One region of the Micromonospora sp. WMMD812 genome, then DNA from elsewhere that is predicted to be linked to it. Evidence: riboswitches for the same ligand, from Rfam matches in the RefSeq annotation. Region 1 holds a riboswitch; each other region holds the start of a gene.
What was found. A riboswitch is a leader RNA that binds a small molecule or an ion and turns the genes downstream of it on or off. The one in region 1 is predicted to bind cyclic di-AMP.

Region 1 (5,414 bases):
CCGGGTCGCAACCGCATCCACCTGATCGTGGAGAGTCTGGACGCCGAGATCGATCGGCTCCGTGGCGCCGGGGTGTCGGTCCGCGGAGATGCGATCTCCGGCCCCGGCGGGCGACAGGTCCTGCTCGCCGACCCCGCCGGCAACCTGATCGCGATGCGTCACAGATGAAGTCGGGTCGCGCGGGGTATCCAGGTAGGCGCGCACCTCGACGGAGAGCGACCCAGTTCCAGTGGCAACCGTCGGCGGCCCGCGATCAACCGAGCGGGTCCCGCCGCTTGACGCGTACCCCAGGTAGCCGTCCTTCCGTCACGGTGCCTGCGCGTTCCGCCGGCACCGAACTGCCCGTGTCGTTGCCGAACACGCCGCCGCTGCCTCAGGAATGAGATCGTTGGCGGGTGGCGGAGTCACTTGACCTGCACCTGGAGTTCGATCGGGGAGCGGGCTTCCCGAGTCGTTCGCTGGAGAACGCGTTACGGGACAGCATCCGGACCGGCCGGTTGCGGGCCGGCTCACGTCTGCCGGGGAGCCGGAGCCTCGCCACCGACCTGGGCCTGGCCCGCGGCACGGTGGTGCAGGCGTACGCGCAACTGGTGGCGGAAGGGTGGCTGGTGTCGGCGCCCGGCTCGGGCACCCAGGTCGCGGACGTACGCCACGATCTGCCCGACTCGCGGCGGCAACCGCGGCCGTCGACGGCGTCCGAGCCGGTCATCGAGTTGCGGCCGGGGATTCCTGATCTCGGTTCGTTCCCGCGAACGGCCTGGGCGACCAGTGTCCGCCGCGCCATGGCGACGGCGTCGCGCGGCACGCTGGACTACCCCGAGCCGACGGGCCTGCCCGTACTGCGAGCGGAGTTGGCCAGCTATCTCGCGCGTACCCGGGGGGTGCGCTGCGACCCGGACGCCGTGGCGATCGCCAGCTGAACTATGCCCTGCACGTCATGGCAATCACCCAAACCCAGCGGCCGAGCCCGGGCAGGGACTACTACCAGCGCAAACGCGCGGCCGGGAAGACCCACAAAGAAGCCATGCGCTGCCTCAAACGACGCCTCGCCGACGTCGTCTATCGCACCATGATCACGGACACGGAGACCTCTCTGTTGCCGACGGGTTGACACAGAGAGGTGCCGTTCGTTTGACACCCCCCTGAGGGAGCAGCCTCGCCGGCAAGTGATCGTCACCAGCCTGAAGATCACGATTGCGCTGCGAATCCAGAAGGGCATCCGCACGTAACGCCCCCACGCCAGCACTGAGCAGGTCGCCGCCATCGTCGCCCGCGGGTGATGATCCTCACCGCCGCCTACACCGGCATGCGCTGGGGCGAACTCGTCGGCCTCGCCCGCGACCTCGACCTCACCGCAGGCACCATCTGCGTCCACCCGGACGTCGGAGCCCTCCAGACGGAGCGGGCACGCCCCGCGAGCGGCACTCTCGGCCGCGCGCGGGGCGTGCGGTCAGGCGGAGTAGCCGCGGGTGGCGATCCAGTTGGCCATGTCGATCGTGCTCATCCAGTAGGTGTTGGAGCCATACATGCCGGAGGCGTCGGCGACCTTCACGGCGCGCCCATCGTCGCTGTAGCCGATGAGGGTGACGTAGTGGCCGCCCGCGAAGTCGTGCCAGACCCCGCTGGCGTCGGTCGCGCCGCCGATGACGTTGGCCACCACGGCATGGCCGCTGCTGGTCGCGTGTACGACCTCAGCCTGCAGTTGGTCCATCTGAGCGGGCGTGGCTTCCTGACCCGTGATCTCCTTCGTCTGGTACATCTCGGCACCGATCGCGTCATTGAGCATGCGGGTCGTGTCGAAGGCGGAATCGGTGCCGTGGACCGTGGTGCCCAGCCCGGCGGCGAGTTTCTCCTGGCTGACGTCGATGCTGAGGGCAGTCAGTGCGTTGTGCACCGCGGCTGGTCCGCAATAGTAGAAGTTGATCTGATACTCGAACGAGGTGTCCAGGATCTTCTCGGACGGGACCGTCGGAGCCGCGGGTTGAGCGGTGGCCGTGGCCGGATCGGACCCGGCCGTGGCCGTGGCCTTGGCGGGCGCGACATCGGCCATGACCAGCGAACCCGAGGCGGCGGCTGCCGCGCCGGGAGCGGTGGGCTCATGCCCAGGAGCGCTGGCCACCGCGGCCGTGGCGGCGGTTACCAGCACGGCCAACAGCGGCGCCACTCTATGACTGCGGTGCAACATGGCGCGTCGAAACAAATTGCGAGAACGTTCCTCAGTCACGATGATCCCTCGAATAGCCTCAATTATCGGACGTAATGGGCCAGAACAGTTGACGAAACGGCCTTACGCCACCCCGGATGGCACGGCGGGGTGGGAGATTTATGCGTCGACCAGCCGGAGAGCAGAACAAATGCGTTTCTCCTTCCGATGTCGCCCTACCGGACTAGCTGACGGGTTCGGGCGGGAGGATGCGGCCGACCATGACCGTCGGGCCCGCGGGTGCACCCCCGATGTTCGGTTGATTTTCCCGGCTCGCATGATCGCGATTGGGCGATCCGGCCCGAGCGTCATCGCGTAGATGACTCGACGACCCGGTCGGACGTACGACGCTACAAACTTGACTTCTCGCCTGCAAGCTCCATCGTTATGGCAGCTATAACTCGCTCGAATCGCGCGACAGAGCGTCTTCAGCTAGTATGGTCCGGCGCGATTTGGCCGGGCCGTTTATCGGCGCACCGTCCTACGGCCGCGGTTGCCGCAGCGATCGAAATTTCATGGGCGTAAATGGGGCTTGGCAGAAACCGACCGTCAGTGGCGTCGATCACCGCGCGGAAGATTTGCTCGACCACGCGCGCCGTTGGGTCGCCCGTAGTGGGCACACCTTTCGTCGGGTGCGGTGAGGTCGACGGCAGAGATCTCGTCCATCGGCCCGCAGGCATACTCTCGTCGATGTACTGACGGCTCTGATCCGACATTTCAACCTGCGGTAGGGCCGGACCGTTCGGTTTGATCCGTTGTGATTCGCGGCCCGTGGCCATGAGGATGTCGGCAACGGCCTTACGAGTCCGGTGGAACCGCAGACGAAACGCCCCGGGTGCAGTTCAGGTTGCCAACCGTGGCTGCTAGCTCTGGTCAGTGGCGGTTGCCGCGCTGGCCGGCCACGCCTCCAGCAGCGAGTCCAGCATCGGATGCAGCCTCTCCGCCGGCGGGTGCCATGGCTTGAACAGATAACGGTCAAGATCAACCGCGTCGATCGTCGCGTCAGTCTCGGCCTACACCGTCACCAGCACGTGCCGAGCGGCGGGAAACAAGTCCGTGGCGGGCCGTCATAATGGGCGGGCCTCGGCCGCCGCCGGGAGATGGTCCGTCCCCTGCGCCCCGAGGGCGGCGACCAGCCGGCCGAGGTCGCGCCGACGGGAACTGGCCGGCCACACCGCCCACGTGCGGCGGATCAGGGGGTGCCCGACCAGTGCCGACCAGGTGATCGTGCCGGGCAGTGGCGGCGACCATCCGGGCGGCGCCAGCGCGAACGCTCCGCCGGCGGTCACCGCCGCCAGCTTCACCTCGGGAATCAGCGCCTGCCCTTCGGGTGCGGGGGGTCCGAGATCCAGCCCGTGGCTGCGCAGGATCGCGGTCAGCTCGTCGTACCAGGCGGGGCTGCCCGACCGGGGGAATCCGACCCAGTTCAGCCCGGCGAGGTCGTCCAGCCGGATTCCGTCCGGCCCGGCGAGCGCTGCGGCCCGTTCCGTTGCCAGCAGCACGCCCAGCCGTTCCTCCACCACCAGGAAGGCGTCCAGGTCCGTGCCGATCGGGTGTTCCCGAACCAGCCCGACGTCGAGATCTCCGGCGTGCAGCGCCTCGAACTGCGCCGCAGTGGGCATGTGCCGGACCTGCACCCGGGTCTCTGGATGGGCCTCGGCGAGGTCGGCGAGCGGCCGGGTCAGCAGGTCGGCCGGGAGCTCCAGCGGGATCCCGAGCCGCAGCATACCGCCGCCCGTCGAGGCATGCCGGTTGACGACGGCCACTGCTTGGTCGTACCGCGCGAGAACCGCCCGCGCCTCGGCCAGGAGGGTCATGCCCGCCTCGGTGGCCCGCACGCCGGTGCTGCTGCGGACCAGGAGCCGCAAACCGAGCTGCCGTTCGAGGGCGTTGATCGTCTGGGACAGCGCGGGCTGCGTCACGTGCAGCCGACGGGCAGCGGCGGAGAGACTCCCTTCCTCGACGACCACGACGAACGCCCGCATCTCCCGTAGTTCCACCGCCCTATCAGACCACGCAAACCGCACTATTCCTCGCCACCCGTAGCAAGCCGCCACCGCAAGTCTGCGCCTGCACGTTTGTTCAGGACTCGTCGTCACACTGCGCATAGCTTCCGACTCGCGCCTGCCCTTGCGATGGACGTCGGCACCGGTGCCCGCCCGCGACACGTATTCGCAGCGCTGCATGCCCGCGGCGCGACCCTGCCCGCCGGGTGCGGTCCCACCGTCGGCATCGCCGGCCCCCCTTGGCGGCGGGACCGACCTGCTCGGTCGCAAGCACGGCCTGACCTGCGATCACCTCGTCGGCGCACAGGTCGTACTCCCTGACGGAACCGTCGTGGACTGCCACCACGACCGGCAACCGGACTTGTTTTGGGCCCTGCGCGGCGCGGGCGGCGGTCGCGGTGAACTCCTCTTTCGCGATAAGGCCACCCTGCGCTTGCCGAGTGAATCGGGCATCGATCCAGCCGAGAACGCGGCTTTCACTTCCTCGCCGGGGAGCACCTCGGAGTCAAGGACCTCGTCCCCCCGGCGCTCGACTCCGTCCCGAAGGCAGTTGACCCCGGCTGCGCCTAGCTGCCCGCGATGGAACGCCGGCACTCCTTCCACCTCCGAGCTGGGGTGCTGCTCCGGTCCCGTTGATCAAGGCTTGGCTTCAGAGGCATTGAGGATCTTCGCGACAATCCCGCCGCCGCCCGTTCAGGAACGTGTCGAGCGCGCAATGGAGCCGTGGTAGACGAAGTCCCGCCCGTGCTCCCAGCGATCCTTGACCGTAGTCCCCGCACTCGTCGTCGGAACCGTACTCGGCCGGTCTGTCTCGTCGTGGCCCTCCGGCCTCGTCGTCGCGTACCTGCCCTGGCTCTTGTGCGCCGGCTTGAGCGTGACCTTGCCAGTGGCCTTTAGCCACACGTATGCGAACTCTGCACATCGCTGCCACGAGTCGAGGCGGATTTCCGCCGTTCGGCGCAATCCCACCCGGTTGGGGGCAACAGCGCCGCTGCCACCTTCTCGACGGATGCGAGTTGTTTTCATGTCCCCATGCCCGTCAAGTGGGCTACCGGTTGATCCGTGACAGGAAGGTGCGCCAAATGAAGTATCCGCTCCACAGGGGGCTACTGCTGGCTGGTCTGTCCGTCGCTCTTAGCGCCGGCATGTCCGGCTCGCTCGTCTCGACCGCGGCGGCCGATGGGTCGCGGGACGACTCGCACCGC
Region 2 (5,414 bases), 910 kb from region 1:
GTCGGAGTACCAGGTCACCATGTGGCTGCCGTACCTGGAACGGATCGGCCGGCCGTTCGTGGTGCTGCTCCGCGAGCCCGAGTTCCTGGCCCCGGTCGCCGCGGCGACCACCGCGCCGGTGGTCTACTGCCCGACCCTGCGCGCGATGGACGAGGCGCTGGCGCCGAGCCTGAAGGTGGCCTTCTACGTCAACCACGGCGCCAAGAACAGCCACTGCATCCGGTTCACCCAGCTCACCCACATCCAGCTGCACCACGGCGACAGCGACAAGGCGCCGAGCGCCAACCCGGTCTCCGCGATCTTCGACCGGATCTTCGTGGCCGGGCCGGCGGCGATCGAGCGCTACGCCCGGGCCGGGGTGGACATCCCGGCGGAGAAGTTCGTGGTGGTGGGCCGCCCGCAGGTCGAGTCCATCGGGGTACGCCCGGAGCCGCTGCCCGCCGGAGCGCCCCGGACGGTGCTCTACACCCCGACCTGGACCGGGCACCACGCCGACGCGGACTACTGCTCGCTGCCGGTGGCCGAACCGCTGCTGCGGCGACTGCTCGACCGGGGGGCGACGGTGATCCTGCGCGCCCACCCGTACACCGCCCAGAACCCGGCCTCGGCCCGACAGCTGGGCCGGCTGACCGAGCTGCTGGCGGCGGACCGCGCGCGGACCGGCCGGCCGCACGTCTGGGGCGCGGCCGCCAGCCGGGATCTCAGCCTGGTGGAGTGCGTGAACCGCTCGGACGCGTTGATCTCCGACGTCTCCGGGGTGATCTCGGACTACCTGTACTCCGGCAAGCCCTTCGCGGTGACCGACATGGGTGCCGAGGGCGACCGGTTCCCCGAGCGGTTCCCGCTGGCCGGGGCGGGCTACGTGCTGCGCCGGGACATGACCAATCTGGATGAGGTGCTGGACCGGCTGCTCGGCGCCGACCCGCTGGCGCCGGAGCGTTGGGCCACCCGGCGGCGCTACCTCGGCGACTTCCCGGCCGCGTCGTACGCCGACGCGTTCCTGGACGCCGCACGGCGGGAGCTGGAGCCGGGCTGGAGCCCGCCGGCCCCGCGGATCGCCCCGCCCGTGGAGCCGGACGCGGCGCCCCTGTCCCCCACCGCCTGAGCCGTCGCCTCCCCGAGCTGGCGGCCGCCGCAGAGCGGTGGCCGCCGGCTCGGGGCGCGGCTCAGCGGTACGGGTCGGCCAGCGCGAGCACCGCGGCCGGGTCCTCGACGTGGGCGTTGTGCCCGAGCCCGGGCAGGGTGGCCACCGGCACGCCCAACTCCTTGAGCTGTGCGTCGGTGACCATCGGGTCGTGTTCGCCCCGGGCGAGCAGGACCGGCACGTCCGTGGCGGCCAGCAGGGCCGGCAGGTTCGGCTCGCCCACCGCGAACGCCCCCGGGTCCATCGCCAGCCGCCACCGCCCGTCGACCTGGCGCAGCCCGCCCTCGACCACCGGGTGGTCCGGGGCGAGCAGCCCGGCCAGGCCGGAGACGCGCAGGTAGCGGCGGGCCGCCTCGTCCCGGCTGGCGAACCAGGTGACCGGGCGGTCGGCGAGGTCGCGGGCCTTGGCCAGCTCGGCCTCCGACCAGACGGCCTTGATGCCGAGGCCGATCACCGCGTCCACGGGCAGCCCGCCGGCGCGGGCGGCCAGGGCCAGACCGACCACCCCACCGAGCGAGTGCCCCAACACGACCAGGCGGTCCGTCGGCGCGAGCGCGGTGGCGACCCGGTCGGCCAGTGCGGCGAAGGAGTACCCCGGCAGCGGCGGCGCCCAGCCGTGGCCGGCGAGGTCCGGCGCCAGCCACCGGCCCGGCCACCAACGTTCGAGCAGCGGCGCCCAGGGCAGCCACACCTCACCCGTGGCGCCCATGCCGTGCAGGAGCACCAGGACGGGCGGGCGGTCGGCGCGGGCGCGGGTGTCATCGACCATGAACCGCAGTCTGCCACCGGGCCGGCGCGTCGGGCGAGAGGCGGCCGGCAGATGGCGGGTAGCGCATCCGACATCGGGCGGCGCGGAAACGACATCGGGCGCCGGCCCCCGTGCGGGGTGCCGGCGCCCGACGGAGGCGCGGACGGTCAGGCGGAGTAGCCGCGGCTGGTCATCCAGTTCGCCAGGTCGATGGTGGTGATCCAGTACGACGGGAGCGCCGGGTTCGCCGAGTCGGCGATCTTGACGGTCCGGCCGTTGTCCCGGTAGCCGACCACGGCGATGTAGTGCCCGCCCGAGAAGGAGTGCCAGCCACCGTTGGTGTCGGTGGCGTCGCCGACGATGTTCGCGACCACGCCGCGCCCGTCGGTGATCGCGTTGACCACGTCGGCCTGGAGCTGGTCCATCTGGGCCGGGCTCGGCGCGTTCGGGAACATCCGGGTCCGGTACGGGTTGCCCTTGACGACGGCGTTCAACACGCGGGTGGTGTCCTCGGCGGAGTTGGTGCCCATCTCGGTGGTGCCGAGCTGGGCGGCCAGGTCGTCCTGGCTCCGGTCGACGCCGGCGGCGCTGAGCGCGTTACGGGTGGCGGCCGGGCCGCAGTAGAAGTAGGTCGTCTGCGCCTGGTAGTCGTAGTCCAGGATCTTGCTGGCCGGCGGCTTCGGCGGCTCCGGCTTGCGGGTCAGGTCCGGGTCGGCGGCCTTCTTCGCGGCGGGCGACGCGCTCGACGACGGGGCGCTGGTCGACGGGGAGCCGCTGGCCGAGGGGGTGGTGCGCTCCTGGCCGCGGGAGGCGACGGTGTCGCTGCGCAGCTCGGCGACGGCGGCCGAGGCCTGCTGGGTGGCGGGCGCGTCGTCGGCGGTGCTGAGCAGCGCGCCGGTGCTGGACGCGATCACCAGCGCCGCGGCGGACGCCGCGACGACCTGGAACGGACGCTGGGTGGCGAGACGGCGAAGCTGGCGCTTCAGGGTGTGCTTCACAAGATCCTCCACGGGCTCAGGGGGAGAGCGGTGCACCGCGCCGGAGCCGGGACATGGGCAGGCGCGACCGCGCGGACGTCGTCCGCGGGTGGTGGACCGCTCAGGGGAAGCGCCCGGTGGCCCGGGCGGAAAGGGCGGCTGCCGGGATCAGCTCGCCGTCACGGGACGGGCGAGCGTCGGCACCGCGATGCCGTGGAGGGGCGGGGACCAGCGGGGGATGAAAGGGTGCTGCACGAGGATGGAACTCCTTCCGACACCGCCTACCGGGTTAGCTGACGGATTCGGGCGGGAAGATCGCCCTACCGCGGGCTGTGGCTCGCGGATTCACCCCGGACGTACTTATGGGTCCCCGGCTCGTGGATCACGATTAGGCGGGTCGGCGCGGCGTCGCCTCTTGCGATCGATTACCGCACCGGACGGGCCGACACTACTGGTCGGTACTCACCCTGCCAACCCCATCTCACCTGCGTAAACGTCGATCATGGAAATCTTTTCCGTGCGTACGGACACTGTCGTGCCTCAATGGGACAGGCAGTTCTCGTGGCACCCGAGGGCGACAACCGGACGGGTCGTCGGCAACCTCGCCGGAATCGGCCCGGAATTGGTGCGCCCTGTACCGGCTGACCGTTTCCACCGATCTGTGACCGGGCTCACGGAACATCCCCGCCGTCAACCCACCCGGGCCGGACGCCAACGCCGCGCGGCGGCCGGGCGCGGTGCCGCGGGCTCCCGGCGGGCCGCCGGGACCCGGAGCGGCCGAAGGCGGGCCGTCGCCGCGTACGCCTCGGCGGCGAGGCTACGTGCCGCCTCGGCGGCCAACTCCGCGGCCCGCCACGCCGCGCGCTCCCGCTCCGCCGCGGCCCGGTAGTCGGCCCGCCTGCCGTCCCGGAGCATCCGTGCCAGCAGCACCTCCTGCTCGACCGGGTGCCGGCGGGCGTCCCAGCCGTTGCGGTGGCCGAACACGTCACCGAGCTGCCGCAGGGTCAGATCCCCGCGCCAGTGCGCGGCCGTGGCAGCCCGGTGCAGGTACCGCTCCCTCGCCGCGTACTCGGCCGGTGTGCGGGGGGTCCGAGGCGTCGGCAGGGCAGCCGCGCCGGCGAACCGCCGGGCAGCGCTCTCCGCCGCGTCGTACGCCGCCCAGGCCCGCTCGGCGTCGGTCTGGGCGGCCAGCCAGTCGGCCCGGCGGCGACGGGCGGTCTGCGCGGCCCCGGCCGCCGCGACGGCCACCTCCTCGGCGTACCGGGACAGGTCGGCGGCCTCGGTCTCGGCCAGCTCCCGGTCGCTCGGCCCCCCGGCGGACGGGCCGTCGTCCGGGCGGTCGCGGTGCGGGCGCGCCGCCAGCACGGTGAGCACGGTCAGCGCGAGCACCAGCAGGGCCGACCAGATGGCGGCGGCCTGCGGCACCTCGATCAGAAACTGGTAGAGAACGGTCTTCTCCATGGCGGCACCTCACGGGCTGCGGATGCGGGGGAACCGCACGACCACCGGCGCTCGGGCGGGTGCGGAGCACGAGGGAGGCCGGGGGTGCGGTGGGCAGGGTTCGACAGGTACGGCGGGAGAACGTTCCCGCGGACGGGTCAGGCGGCCGGCGGCGCGCGCGGCGCCCGGACGGCCGGGGCGGGCGCGTGCGGCGCCCGCTGCTGGGCCGCGACGGCGGACGCCGGTGCCGGTGCGGCGGCCACCGCGGGGAGCCCGCCGGGGAGGGCGTCGACCTGGGCGTGGACCACGCCGGGCCGGGCGTCGGCCGGCGCGTGCGGCGGGACCGCCGTGCCCGGACCGGCGGTGCGGGCCAGCTCGACACTGGCGCACGGCAGCGGACCGCCGGGTGTGGACGGTCGCCCGCCGACAGTCACCGGCGGCGCCTCGGGTGCCGCCGATGCCGCCGGTGCCGTCGCCGCCCCGAGGGTCAGCGCGCCGGCGACGGCGAGGCTGGTCAGCAGCCGCGTCGCCCACCGCGCCACCCACCACAGGGGACAGGTGAGCGCGACGGGAAGCACGTGACCACGCTACCGTCGGTGCCGCCTCGTCGCATCGGTGCCGGGCGTGTCGGATTCGCCGCGCCGAGGGCTCCGACCAGCGTGGACGGCGTCAGCGCGTGTCGGCGTACGCCGCCCGTTCGTCGGCTGTGACGACTCCCCCGCGAGGGGCCGGCACGGCGGGCGGGCCGGCCTGGTCGGTGGGCGTCCGGCCCGACACCCCCGACTCGGCCGGATCGGCGGGCGCGGCCGGCGTCCGGGCCGGCGTGGCCGACTCGCCGGAGCCGGCGGGCGGCCCGGCCGTGCCGAGCGGGACCGTGCCCGGCCCGCCGGTCGGGCGGGACCGGCGTGGCGCGAGCCGGCGCATCATCGGCGTCTCGACGTAGCGGTGCAACACTCCGGCGAGCAGCAGGTTCAGCAGCAGGAACCCGAGGACGACGGCGGGACCCCACCACCCGGGCAGGCCGCCGCCCCAGTCACCGGTCAGCCGCAGCACGGTCATCATGACGAAGACGTGCACCAGGTAGAAGGCGAACGACACCTCGCCG
Region 3 (5,414 bases), 2.5 Mb from region 1:
CCGCTCGGCTGGTCCACCGTCACCGTGAGCAGGGGCGTGGGGGCGAAGACCATCACGTGCCCGCTCATGCTTCGTATCCGTCCATGGGTCCCGCCACCTCTCCTCGGCCCGTCTCCGCGCCTGATTCCCCGCCGGTTGACCGTCATGCGAACGGGACCCGAACGCGCGGTATCCGGTCGGCGGCCGTCCGGGCGTTGCCAGCCGGGGCGGCGTACGCGACGATCGGGCGATCGACGGCGGTGGGGAGACGGTGTGCTCAGGCGCGATTCGTTCAGCTACACCGTCCAGGCCCGGTGCCGCGCGGCGGAGGCCGCCGCGCTGCTGGGCGACCTGAGCCGGCAGGGCGAGCTGCACCCGCTCATCGTCGGAGTGCGTGAGCTTCCGCCCCGGCCGGGCGCGCGAGCCAGCTACGCCATCACCGACCGGCTGGCCGCCGGCCCGGTCCGATTCCCGGTGACCTACCGGGCGGATGTGCTGATCAGCACCGACGACGAGGTCGTCACGGTGGCGCGGCAGTGGCCCGCCACGACGGTGCGCAACCACACGCGGCTGCGTGCCGAGCCGGGTGGGCTGCTCCGGATCGAGGTCGAGATCACCCTCTCCGCGCCGGCGCCCCTGTTCGGGTACGCCTTCCGGCAGGCCCGCGCCGCCCACCTGGCGCTGGCGACCCGGCTCGGCGCGGTGCTCGACCGGGACGGCGGCCCGACGCCCGCCGGCTGACCGCCCACCGTCAGGCCGACCGGCGTCCGGCCACCGCCGGGCGCCGGCGGGTCGCGACCGGGACGGCCCGGCGCAGCCGGCCCCACGGCTTGTACGTGGACAGGACGGTCGCGACGACCATCAGGGTCGTCGACACGGCGGGCGCGATCACCAGGTCGGCCCGGTCGCGGGCCGGCAGGGCCGCGCCGAGTTCGCCGGCGGCGCGCAGGTTCGGCGTGAGCAGCGCCAGGACCAGCACGACCATCACCGTGGTGATCAGCAGCTTGACCAGCACCCAGCGGTGCCGCAGCAGCCCCCACGGGGTGAGCAGCGCGCTGACCACGCCGACCAGCCAGACGATCACACTGAGCGGTGCGAACAGCGCCGTGCCGAGCAGCGCGGTGACCGGGTAGACCACGGTCGGATCGGCGCCGCGCAGCACGGCGACGCCGAGGGTGAGCAGGACCAGGTCGATGCCGAGCCACCCCAGTGAGGTGACCAGGTGCGCGGTGAGCAGCGCCTTGCGGGTGCCGGGCGGGATCCGGGTCATGCCGTGATGCTGCCCGCTCCGGCGCGCCGCCTCGTCCGGCGACCGGCGACACCGCGGCTACGCCCCGGGACGTAGCCGAGGCGGCGACGTGCGTACGCGGGTGGTCCGCCACGCGCGGCGGACCACCCGCGGGCCTGGGTCAGTACACCGAGAGGTGCACGTGGTTGGTGTGGTCGCTGGACGGGTCGCCGCCGGCCCCGCTGTACGACTTCCACCCGCTGCTGGGCAGCCAGATCTGCCGGTACCAGATCACGTAGAGCACGGCGAGTCGATCGGAGTTGCGGATGAAGTACGCCGCGAGGTTGTTGCCGTACGTCTTGTCGCCGCCGGTGGCGTCGCCGCCGAAGCCGCTCTTCTGGGCGGCGAAGTCGCAGGCCCGGCCCTTCGGGTGCTCACCCGAGCCGCCGCTGCGGTAGCAGGAGACGTACCGGGTGAACCCGGCGGCCTTGGCCTGGTTGAGCGCGTGCAGCAGGCGCGGGGTGATGCAGCCGTTCGCCGGGGTCGGGTCGTTGACGCTGCACGACTCCGAGGGCCAGGAGCCGTCGGAGTTGCGCGGCGCCGGCGTGGCCGTCGCGGTGGAGGTGCCCCGGTTGGAGCTGTCGGTGGTGGTGGCCGCGCGGTTGTTCGCGACGGTCAGCGCCCGTTCGGCCTGCTCCTTCCGCTTGGCCATCACCGCGACCTGCTTGCGCTGCTCGCGGATCTCGCCGTCGAGCGCGGTCCGGGTGCGGGTCACCTCGTCGCGGGTCTCCAGCAGGTCGCGCAGCACCCGGTCCTCGTTGGCGGCGACCGCGTCCAGGGCGGCCGCCCGGTCCATGAAGCCGTCCGGCGTGTTGCTGTTGAGCAGCGCCGACACCGTGCCGAGCCGACCGGTGCGATAGGCCACCCCGGCGATCTCGCCGACCTTCTCGCTGCGGACGCCCAACTGGGCCTCGGTGGTCTTCAACTGGCCGGTGAGCTGCTCCTGCCGCTTGACCGACCGGTCGAGGGCGGCCTTCGCGTCCAGGTAGCCCTTGCTGGCCGCCTCGAGTTGGGCGCGCAGGGCGGGGCTGCCGCCCTCGTCGTCCTGGCCCGGCGCGGCGGCGAGCCGGCCGGTCGGGGGAGCGGCCGCGGCGGCGGTGCCGGGGGCGATCGCGACGCCGAGGGCGAGCGTCGCGGCGATCAGGGCCGCCATCCGGGCGGCGCGTCGTCGTACGGGTGCCACTACTGGCATGCACATGTCCTTCCGTCAGCCGCCGACCGGGTTAGCTGACGGGTTCGGGACGGAAGATCCCTACCGCTGATGCGGATGCACCCCACGAACATGGTTCCCCGGCTCGCCGCGTCGGGCGATTAGGCGACGGCCACCGCCGGCGCCGATGGGCGCCGCCTGCCGGAGGCCGGGACCGAGACTACCGGTGCCAGAGGGGCCTGCGCAGCAGATGTGACTCTCGGTGCTGCCGTGGTTACCGATAATTCCGGCATAAGTGGACAATACACACACAGAATTAAGGTTGTGCTCATTACCACTCAACCGGCCCGCAGGCCCCAGGCGTCGCTCCGGGCTCGATCTGCAGCGTGGCGTGGTCGATGTGGAAGTCCTCGTGCAGCGCGGCCCGCGCGGCGGTGAGCACCGCGCCGACGTCGGCCTCGGGCGCCATGGTGAGGTGCGCGGAGGCCACGTCCATGCCCGAGGTGAGCGTCCAGACGTGCAGGTCGTGGACGCCGGCCACGCCCGGTACGGCGGCCAGCCGGTCGTGTACCGCGGTCACCTGGAGGTGCTTCGGGGCCGCCTGGACCAGGATGCGGACCGCGGCGCGCCCGAGCCGCCAGGTGCGGGGCAGGATGAACACGCCGATGGCCACCGCGACCAGCGGGTCGGCCCACCACCAGTCGGTCACCGCGATGAGCGCCGCCGCGCCGATCACGCCGAGCGAGCCGAGCAGGTCGCCGAGCACCTCGAGGTAGGCCCCCTGCAGGTTGATGCTCTCCCCGGCTCCCGGGCGCAGCAGCGCGAACGCGACCAGGTTGGCCAGCAGGCCCAGCACGGCGACCGCCAGCATCGGACCGGCGAGCACCTCCGGCGGGTCGCCGAACCGGCCGACCGCCTCGACCACCACGTAGACCGCGACGCCGGAGAGCAGGACGGCGTTGGCCAGCGCGGCCAGCACCTCGAGCCGGTAGAGGCCGAAGGTGCGCTGCGGGTCCCGGTTGGCGTGCCGGGTGGCGGTGATCGCGGCGAGGGCCATGCCGATGCCGAGCACGTCGGTGAACATGTGCCCGGCGTCGGAGAGCAGGGCCAGCGACCCGGTGCGGAACGCGGCCACCGCCTCGACCGCCATCAGGCTGCTCAACAGGGCGAATGCTGCCCAGAGCCGGCCACGGTGGTGCTGTGCGGCGTTCGCCACCGACCCGTGGTGGTCATGACCTGCGCCCACCAGCCCACCCTCCGCCGACGGTCCCGACCGGTCAAATATATGCTCACATCGCTATGTATGCAAGTGACTGGTCGTAACCGACCCGGACGTGGCGGCCTCGCCCGTCAGCGGGTCGGGTCGATCGTGGTGAGCCGCTGGGTCGCCCGGGAGAGCGCCACGTACAGCGTCCGGACGCCCGATCCCGGGTCGGCCCGGATCTCGCTCGGCGCGACCAGCACCACCCCGTCGTACTCCATACCCTTCGCCTCCAGGCTGGTCACCACCTGGAGGCGGGGTACGCCGAGCGCGCCGAGCCAGCCGGCCACCTCATCGCGGCGCGGCACCGGCGTGATCACCCCGACCGTCCCCTCCACCTCGCCGAGCACCCCCGTCACGGCCGCCACCGTGCTGGTCTCGAGCTGCGCGGCCGGCACGACGAGCTCGACCGGGTCGACCCCGGTGGAGCGGACCGCCGTGGGCAGGCTGAGGTCCGGGTCGAGCCGGCGGATCTCGGCCGCCGCCACCGCGAAGATCTCTGCGGAGTTGCGGTAGTTCGTGGTGAGGGTGAACTGGTGCCGGCGACGGCGTCCCAGGGCCTGGTCCCGGGCGCGGGTCAGCTCCGCCGGGTCACCCGTCCACGCGGTCTGAGCCGGGTCACCCACCACCGTCCAGGACGCCAGCCGTCCGCGCCGGCCGATCATCCGCCACTGCATCGGCGACACGTCCTGCGCCTCGTCCACCACCACGTGCGCGTACTCCCGGTAGTCCTCCGGGCGCTGCCGCGCCGCCGCCCGCGCGGCCCGCTGCCGATCGCCGAACGTGCTCAGCTCGCGTACGCCGCCGGCGAGCTGGAACGGGTCGCGCTTCGGCCGGGGCGGCTGGACCGGCTTGCCGAGCAGCGCGTCCAGTTCGTCGAGGAGCGCCACGTCCGCGACGGTCAGCCCCTCGGTGTCCAGCGTCCGGTACGCCGCCTCCAGCAGCCGCACCTCCCGCCCGGTCAGGACACCGCCGGCGTACCGGCGCAGCCGTCCCGGGCGCGCCAGCCAGCCCAGCACGTGTCGCGGGTGCAGACGGGGCCACCAGGCCTTGAGGAACTCCCGGAACTCCGGCCGATCGACGATCTCGTCCTCGAAGGCGCGCTGCTCCGGCAGCCGGTCGATGCCCAGGCGCCGGGCCTGCGCCCAGAGCGCCGCGAAGACTCCGTCGAAGCCGGCCCGCCGCACCTCGTTGCGCCGGGCGCCCCGGGTCAGCGCCCGGTCGCGGATCCCGTCCAACTCCCGGCGGTCCAGCCGGAGCAGTTGGCCCCGGTAGAGCAGCCGAAGCTCGGCCGGGCCGTCCGGCACCGCGTCACGGACCGCCCGCTCCAGCACCCGGCGCATCCGCAGCGAGCCCTTCACCGCGGCCACCTCGGGCGGGTCGGTGCGGGTGGCGGACATCCCCGGGAAGAGCGTGCCGAGCGAGTGCAGGGTGGCGGTGTCCTCGCCGAGCGAGGGGAGCACCGAGGCGATGTACTCGACGAAGACCGTGGACGGGCCGACCACCAGGATGCCGCCGCCCGCGTACCGGCTGCGGTCGGAGTAGAGCAGGTACGCCGCCCGGTGCAGGGCGACCGCCGTCTTGCCGGTGCCCGGGCCGCCGGACACGATCGTCACCCCCGAGCCGGGGGAGCGGATCGCCTCGTCCTGCTCCCGCTGGATGGTGGCGACGATGTCGCGCATGCCCCGCCCGGTGGCCTTGGAGAGCGTGGCGAGCAGCGCGCCGTCGCCCACCAC
Region 4 (5,414 bases), 260 kb from region 1:
GCCGGTGACCGCGGGCCGACGGAAGGCAGGGTCACCAGTGACGTCCGAGCCGCTGACCGACGACGGGCCCATCGTCGCCCGGCGCGGCACCGTCTTTTCCGGCGATGTCGACGCGGCCGCCGGGGACGTGCTGGTCACCGCGCGCGGGGGAACGCTGCGCGGCCAGCGCGCGGACGGCCTGACGATCCTGCGCGGCGTCCGGTACGCGACCGCCGAGCGGTTCGCTCCACCGGTGCCCGAGCGATCCTGGTCCGACGTACGGGAGGCGCGGGAGCACGGCGGCGTCAGCCCGCAGCCGCCGACGCGGTCCGTGGCGACCGGCGGCTGGTCCGAGGTGGGCGTGCAGTCCGAGGACTGCCTGAACCTGACCGTCGTGACTCCGGCCGCCGACGGGGCACGCCGGCCGGTGGTCGTCTGGCTGCACGGCGGCTCGTACCGTTCCGGGGCCGGTTCCTGGGACCGCTACCGGACCGATCGGCTCGCCCGCGAGGGCGACGTGGTCGTCGTCAGCGTGACCTACCGGCTCGGGGCCCTCGGCTACCTGCGGGCGCCCGGGCTCTCCCCCGGCAACCTGGGCCTGCTCGACCAGATCGAGGCCCTGCGCTGGGTCCGCGACAACGCCGCGCACCTGGGCGGCGACCCGGAGAACGTGACGGTGATCGGCCAGTCGTCGGGTGCGCACTCGGTCGCCTGCCTGCTCGGCGTGGCGCAGGCGCGGCCGCTGTTCCGCCGGGCCGTGTTGCAGAGCCCGCCGCTGGGCCTGGGCCTGGGCGGCGCCGCCACCGCCGGGCGGGTCGCCGAACGTTTCCTCGCGCGGCTGGGGCGGGACCCGCACGACGCCTCGCTTGCCGAAGTGGTGACCGCGCAACGGTTGGCCGAGAAGGACCTGGCCGCGCGGCTCAGGTTCGGGCTCGCCCCGGCGTACGGGCCGGTGGCGGGCACCGATCCGCTGCCCGACGTCCGGGGTTGGCGGGAGGCGTGCCGGGCCGGCGCGGAGAACCTCGAGGTGGTGCTGGGCACCACGCACCGGGAGATCGCGTACTTCCTCGCCGGCGGTCCGCTGTCCCGGCGCGTGCCGCTGGTCGGACGTGCCGCCGAGGACGGGCTGATCGGGTTGGCGACCCGACGCGTCTTCGCCCGGCCCACGATGCGGTTCGCACGTCAGCTGGCGGCGGCCGGCGCGCGGGTCTTCGCGTACCGCATCGACGGCGCGGGCTCGACGTCGCCGTACCGGGCGTGCCACTGCAGCGACCTGCCGCTGCTGTTCGGCGACGAGGCCGCGTGGGGGCAGGCGCCGATGCTCGCCGGTCAGAGCTGGGCCGAGGTGACCGACCGGAGCGCCCCGCTGCGCGCGGCGTGGCTGTCGTTCGTGGCCCGCGGCGCGGACGCGTTGGCCGAACACGGCTGGCCGGCGTACGCGGGCCGGGGCGGCCACATCCACCACTTCGCCTAGTCCAAAAACCGGTGGAACAGCGCCGCTGTGCGCCATTACCGTGCTGCCGAACCAGGTCGTCTAGGCAAGGACGTGCCGTTGTACACCCTGTGAGACCTCCCGAGCGCTGATCTGTCGCGCGTCGCGCATCTGCGCCGCGCTCCTTTTTGCTGCGGACTTCTCACTGGAACCGGTGTACTTCTGTGCTCAATAACTGGGTTGTCGTGCCCACCTGCCTGCCGCTCGTTCTCCGCCGTTGCCACACGTGCGCGTCCGGGCGCTTCCAGGCAAGCGGCAAATTTCGCGTCAACGCTAACCACAAGCTGATCGACGCCTGGCTCCTCGTGCTCTGTACCGGTTGCGGGGAAACGGCGAAGCTCACGGTCCTGGAGCGGATGACTGTGCGCTCCGTACGACCTGAGCTGCTGGACCGGCTGCATGACAACGACCCTGGCCTGACAGCTGAGCTGCTCCAGGATCCGGTCGTGCGGCGTCGTAATCGCATCGCCCTGGACTGGGACAACGCCTGGCGCCTCGACACCGGCGGATCGGATCACCTGGACCGCGAGGTGGTCGACGTCTCGGTCCGCTTCGCGGCGCGGATCCCGGTCCGGCCGCTGCGACTGATCGCTGAAGGTTGCGGTCTTTCCCGGGCCGAGGTCGAGCGACTGGTCACGGAGGGGAAGGTCGTTTCGGCTGTCCGGCTGAGCGGCAAGCTCTCCGGCGACTTCACCTTCACGCTCAAGCGCTGAGTCCCTTCTCGGGACCAGGGGCCGGTCCGGCACGATCCGCCGGACCGGCCCCGGACGCCCGGACAAGGCTCTGGCCCGGTGGACGGATCCACCGGGCCAGAGCCACCGTCACCGGTCCGCGAACCCGGATCCCGAACCAGGATGACGAGCCCGCGGACCGGAGCCTGCGTCGCGCGAGGTTGTCAGAGGCTGAGCCGCTGGCCCGGCAAGATCAGGCCGGGGTCGTCCCCGACGACCTGCTTGTTGCGCTGGTAGAGCGACTCCCAGCCACCGGACACGTCGTGGGCGTCCGCGATCTGCGACAGCGTGTCGCCGGGCCGCACGACGTACGCGTCACCGCTGGTCGTCGGCGCGCTGCGCCGGTCGCCGCGGGTGCCGGAATTCTCCCCGCCCGACTTCGCGCCGCCGGACGACCGCTCCGACGTCGTGGTGGACTTGCCGGTGGACTTCGACGTCGAGCCGCCCTTCTTCCCGCAGGTCGGCCAGGCACCGATGCCCTGACCGTCGAGCACCTTCTCGGCGACGGCGATCTGCTCGCCGCGGCTGGCGAGGTCGGCGCGGGCGGCGTACCTGGTGCCGCCGTAGCCCTTCCAGGTGCTCTGCGAGAACTGGAGGCCGCCGTAGTAGCCGTTGCCGGTGTTGATGTGCCAGTTGCCGCCGGACTCGCACTGGGCGATGGCGTCCCAGTTGACCGCGGCCTGGGCGGGTGCCGCCGTACCGAAGAGAACGACGGCGCCGGTGACGGCCCCGGCCGCGAGGGTGCCGACGACGACGCGGCGGGTGTTCACGGCCCGGTGGCGGGCGTTGTACGTAGCTGACATGGTGATGTGTCCTCCACGCCGACGAGGTGAGCTGTCGGGTTCGGGCCGAGGAGCCCGGCCGCCGGTGGGCGGCTTCACCCCGAGGTGCCGCGAGCGGTCCGCTGGGCACCGAGGAACCTGGGTCCCCCGCTCCTGCCCGGGTGACGAGTGCCGACGACCGGCGGCAGGATTAGGCGTTACCGGTCTCGGTGTCCGCGTTCGCGAACTCGACCGTCGTTAGGCACCGTTGGCGGCGATCGCCCACTTCGTGTGAATCTCTTTACCGGTCCACGCGGGACGGTGCCGCCTCGGGTTGCGAACCCCGCCCGGCCGTGCAAGTGACCCGCCGGTGGTGCCATGGCGGCGCGCGGCCATGGCGCCGTCGGATCCGGCGACCTTGGCCGGTGTCACTCGTCCTCCGCACGGACCAGCTGCGCGAGGACGACGAGCCAGCCGGAGATGATCACCGCTCCGGCGGCGAAACGGAGGCTCGCGCTCTGCTCGCCCCACGGCGGGACGGTGAGCACGAACGCGGCGACGCCGCTGGCGGCGCTGTAGGCCGCCCACCCAGGTCTTTGCTGGCCGACGAAACGGCGGGCGAACAGCAGGCCGGCCGCGATCAGCGAGAGGAACGCGGCGGCGCCGCAGACCGTGTGCAGGACGCTGCCCGTGCTGATCTGGTCGGGCAGCCCGTCGGGGGCGCCGGGCGGCCAACCGAACGCGGGGTCGGGTCGGAAGATGCCACCGCCGACCATCGCCACGGCGTACACCGCGACCAGCACCGGCCCGGCCGTGCCCGCCCGGCCGGGCCGCAGCGCCTGCCACAGACCCACCGCGAACGCGCCGGAAAGCAGACCGGTGACGACGAAGGCCCCTGTCTGCAGCCAGCCGAGGTCACCCAGGGTGAGGGCGCTGATCGCGTGCCGACGGAGGTCGAAGCCGGGCCGGGTGAGGGCCTGCGCGAACGACAGGACGGGGAAGACCAGACCGGCGAGGGTGCCGCAGGTCAGCAGGAGCCGGGTTCGGCGGTGACGGACCGGGGTGTTTCCATGACGGATGGCGACGGTTGATCTCATGGGCGGCGTCCTTTCGTGACGGCTGTGACATGCCGACGAACGGAGTGCGGGCGGATCGACAGCGTCGGAGAGAATTTCGTGGACGGGAACCGGGCAGGTCAGGCCGCCGCGCTGTCCAGGTTTGCCGGGGGGAGTCAGCGGTGAAGGTAGGGCGGCACAGATATCTGAGGGGGACCGCCATGTCCGAGACAAGCCACAACGACAGCGCCGACCGTCCCGACGGGGTGACCGACCCACTGCTGTGGCGGCTCGCCCTCGGGGTGGCCGACGCGCACGAGCCCGACGGCGAGGGCGGCTGTCGCAACCTGCTCTGCGACGGCGAGGCGTGGCCGTGCACGCCGTGGAACAACGCCCAGCGGGCGCTGCAGATCGCGCAGGCCGAGGAGTCGGCGGAGGCGACCGGCGAGACGGTGGCTTACCCCGGCTGGTCGGGCGTTCCGGTGCGGCCGGCGGCCCGTCGAGCGGGCGCGGCGGCGCGTGCGTCGGAGGCGACCGCCTCGGCCGCCTGACGCGCTGCGGCCACGAATATGCCGTGCACACCGGGGGTCGACCCTCTACGGTTCCGGCCGTGACCCTCGACATCGTGTGCCTGGCGGACCGCCCGGACGTCGCCCCGCTGCTCGACGAGGACTTCGAGGGCGCGTGGCCGCCGTTCATGCTCTGGGATCCGATGGGCGCCGTGTACTACACCGTGGCCCACGACCTGTACCCGGAGTTCGTGTTCGCCGCCATCGACACCGACGAGCCGGGCCGCGCCGTGGCGCGGGCGTACGCCGTGCCGTTCCGCTGGACGGAGGACGAACTGCCCGACGGCGGCTGGGACCGGGTGATCCAGCGGGCCGCCATCAACCGGCTCAGCGGCGCCGACACCAACATCGTGTCGGCGCTGGAGATCTGCATCCGCCCCGACCGGCGCGGCGGCGGGCTGTCCGCGCTGATGCTCGACGCGATGCGCCAGGGCGTGGCGAAGCGCGGCTACGACACGCTGGTCGCACCGGTCCGTCCGAGCGGCAAGCACACCCGACCGGACCTGCCGATGACCGAGTACGCCGCCCAGCTCCGCCCCGACGGCCTGCCGGTCGACCCGTGGTTGCGGGTCCACGTCCGCGCCGGCGGCACCATCGAACGCGTCGCTCCCCGCTCAATGACGATCACCGGAACGCTCGCCGACTGGCGCCGCTGGACGGGCCTGCCGTTCGACACCAGCGGGCCGGTGCGCGTGCCGGGCGCCTTGGTGCCGGTACAGTGCGACGTGGCGCACGACTATGCCGTCTACGTCGAGCCGAACGTCTGGGTGCGGCACCGACTCTGACCGCGCCCGATCGCCACCGGGTTCGGTACGTTGTTCCTCACG

Region 2: linked by a shared signal. The riboswitch ahead of O7603_RS11295 (C39 family peptidase) and the one ahead of O7603_RS07320 (C39 family peptidase) in region 1 are both predicted to bind cyclic di-AMP.
Region 3: linked by a shared signal. The riboswitch ahead of O7603_RS28675 (hypothetical protein) and the one ahead of O7603_RS07320 (C39 family peptidase) in region 1 are both predicted to bind cyclic di-AMP.
Region 4: linked by a shared signal. The riboswitch ahead of O7603_RS08445 (transglycosylase family protein) and the one ahead of O7603_RS07320 (C39 family peptidase) in region 1 are both predicted to bind cyclic di-AMP.

What each region holds. Positions count from the first base shown of each region.
Region 1 covers NZ_CP114904.1:1,586,623-1,592,036, reverse strand. The annotation lists gene O7603_RS07335 (VOC family protein) at 1-168, shown strand, start outside; gene O7603_RS07330 (GntR family transcriptional regulator) at 396-920, shown strand; gene O7603_RS07325 (hypothetical protein) at 938-1,111, shown strand; gene O7603_RS07320 (C39 family peptidase) at 1,451-2,224, opposite strand; cyclic di-AMP (ydaO/yuaA leader) riboswitch at 2,361-2,507, opposite strand; gene O7603_RS07315 (LysR family transcriptional regulator) at 3,271-4,203, opposite strand; gene O7603_RS07310 (DUF4394 domain-containing protein) at 5,292-5,414, shown strand, end outside.
Region 2 covers NZ_CP114904.1:2,497,084-2,502,497, forward strand. The annotation lists gene O7603_RS11285 (CDP-glycerol glycerophosphotransferase family protein) at 1-1,105, shown strand, start outside; gene O7603_RS11290 (alpha/beta fold hydrolase) at 1,167-1,913, opposite strand; gene O7603_RS11295 (C39 family peptidase) at 2,060-2,902, opposite strand; cyclic di-AMP (ydaO/yuaA leader) riboswitch at 3,133-3,274, opposite strand; gene O7603_RS11300 (hypothetical protein) at 3,560-4,330, opposite strand; gene O7603_RS11305 (hypothetical protein) at 4,468-4,887, opposite strand; gene O7603_RS11310 (acyltransferase family protein) at 4,979-5,414, opposite strand, start outside.
Region 3 covers NZ_CP114904.1:6,182,561-6,187,974, forward strand. The annotation lists gene O7603_RS28660 (PfkB family carbohydrate kinase) at 1-68, opposite strand, end outside; gene O7603_RS28665 (SRPBCC family protein) at 253-720, shown strand; gene O7603_RS28670 (hypothetical protein) at 731-1,249, opposite strand; gene O7603_RS28675 (hypothetical protein) at 1,389-2,459, opposite strand; cyclic di-AMP (ydaO/yuaA leader) riboswitch at 2,464-2,595, opposite strand; gene O7603_RS28680 (cation diffusion facilitator family transporter) at 2,749-3,663, opposite strand; gene O7603_RS28685 (AAA family ATPase) at 3,768-5,414, opposite strand, start outside.
Region 4 covers NZ_CP114904.1:1,847,615-1,853,028, forward strand. The annotation lists gene O7603_RS08435 (carboxylesterase family protein) at 38-1,453, shown strand; gene O7603_RS08440 (DUF1062 domain-containing protein) at 1,657-2,184, shown strand; gene O7603_RS08445 (transglycosylase family protein) at 2,367-3,005, opposite strand; cyclic di-AMP (ydaO/yuaA leader) riboswitch at 3,008-3,191, opposite strand; gene O7603_RS08450 (DUF998 domain-containing protein) at 3,392-4,060, opposite strand; gene O7603_RS08455 (hypothetical protein) at 4,240-4,569, shown strand; gene O7603_RS08460 (N-acetyltransferase) at 4,629-5,372, shown strand.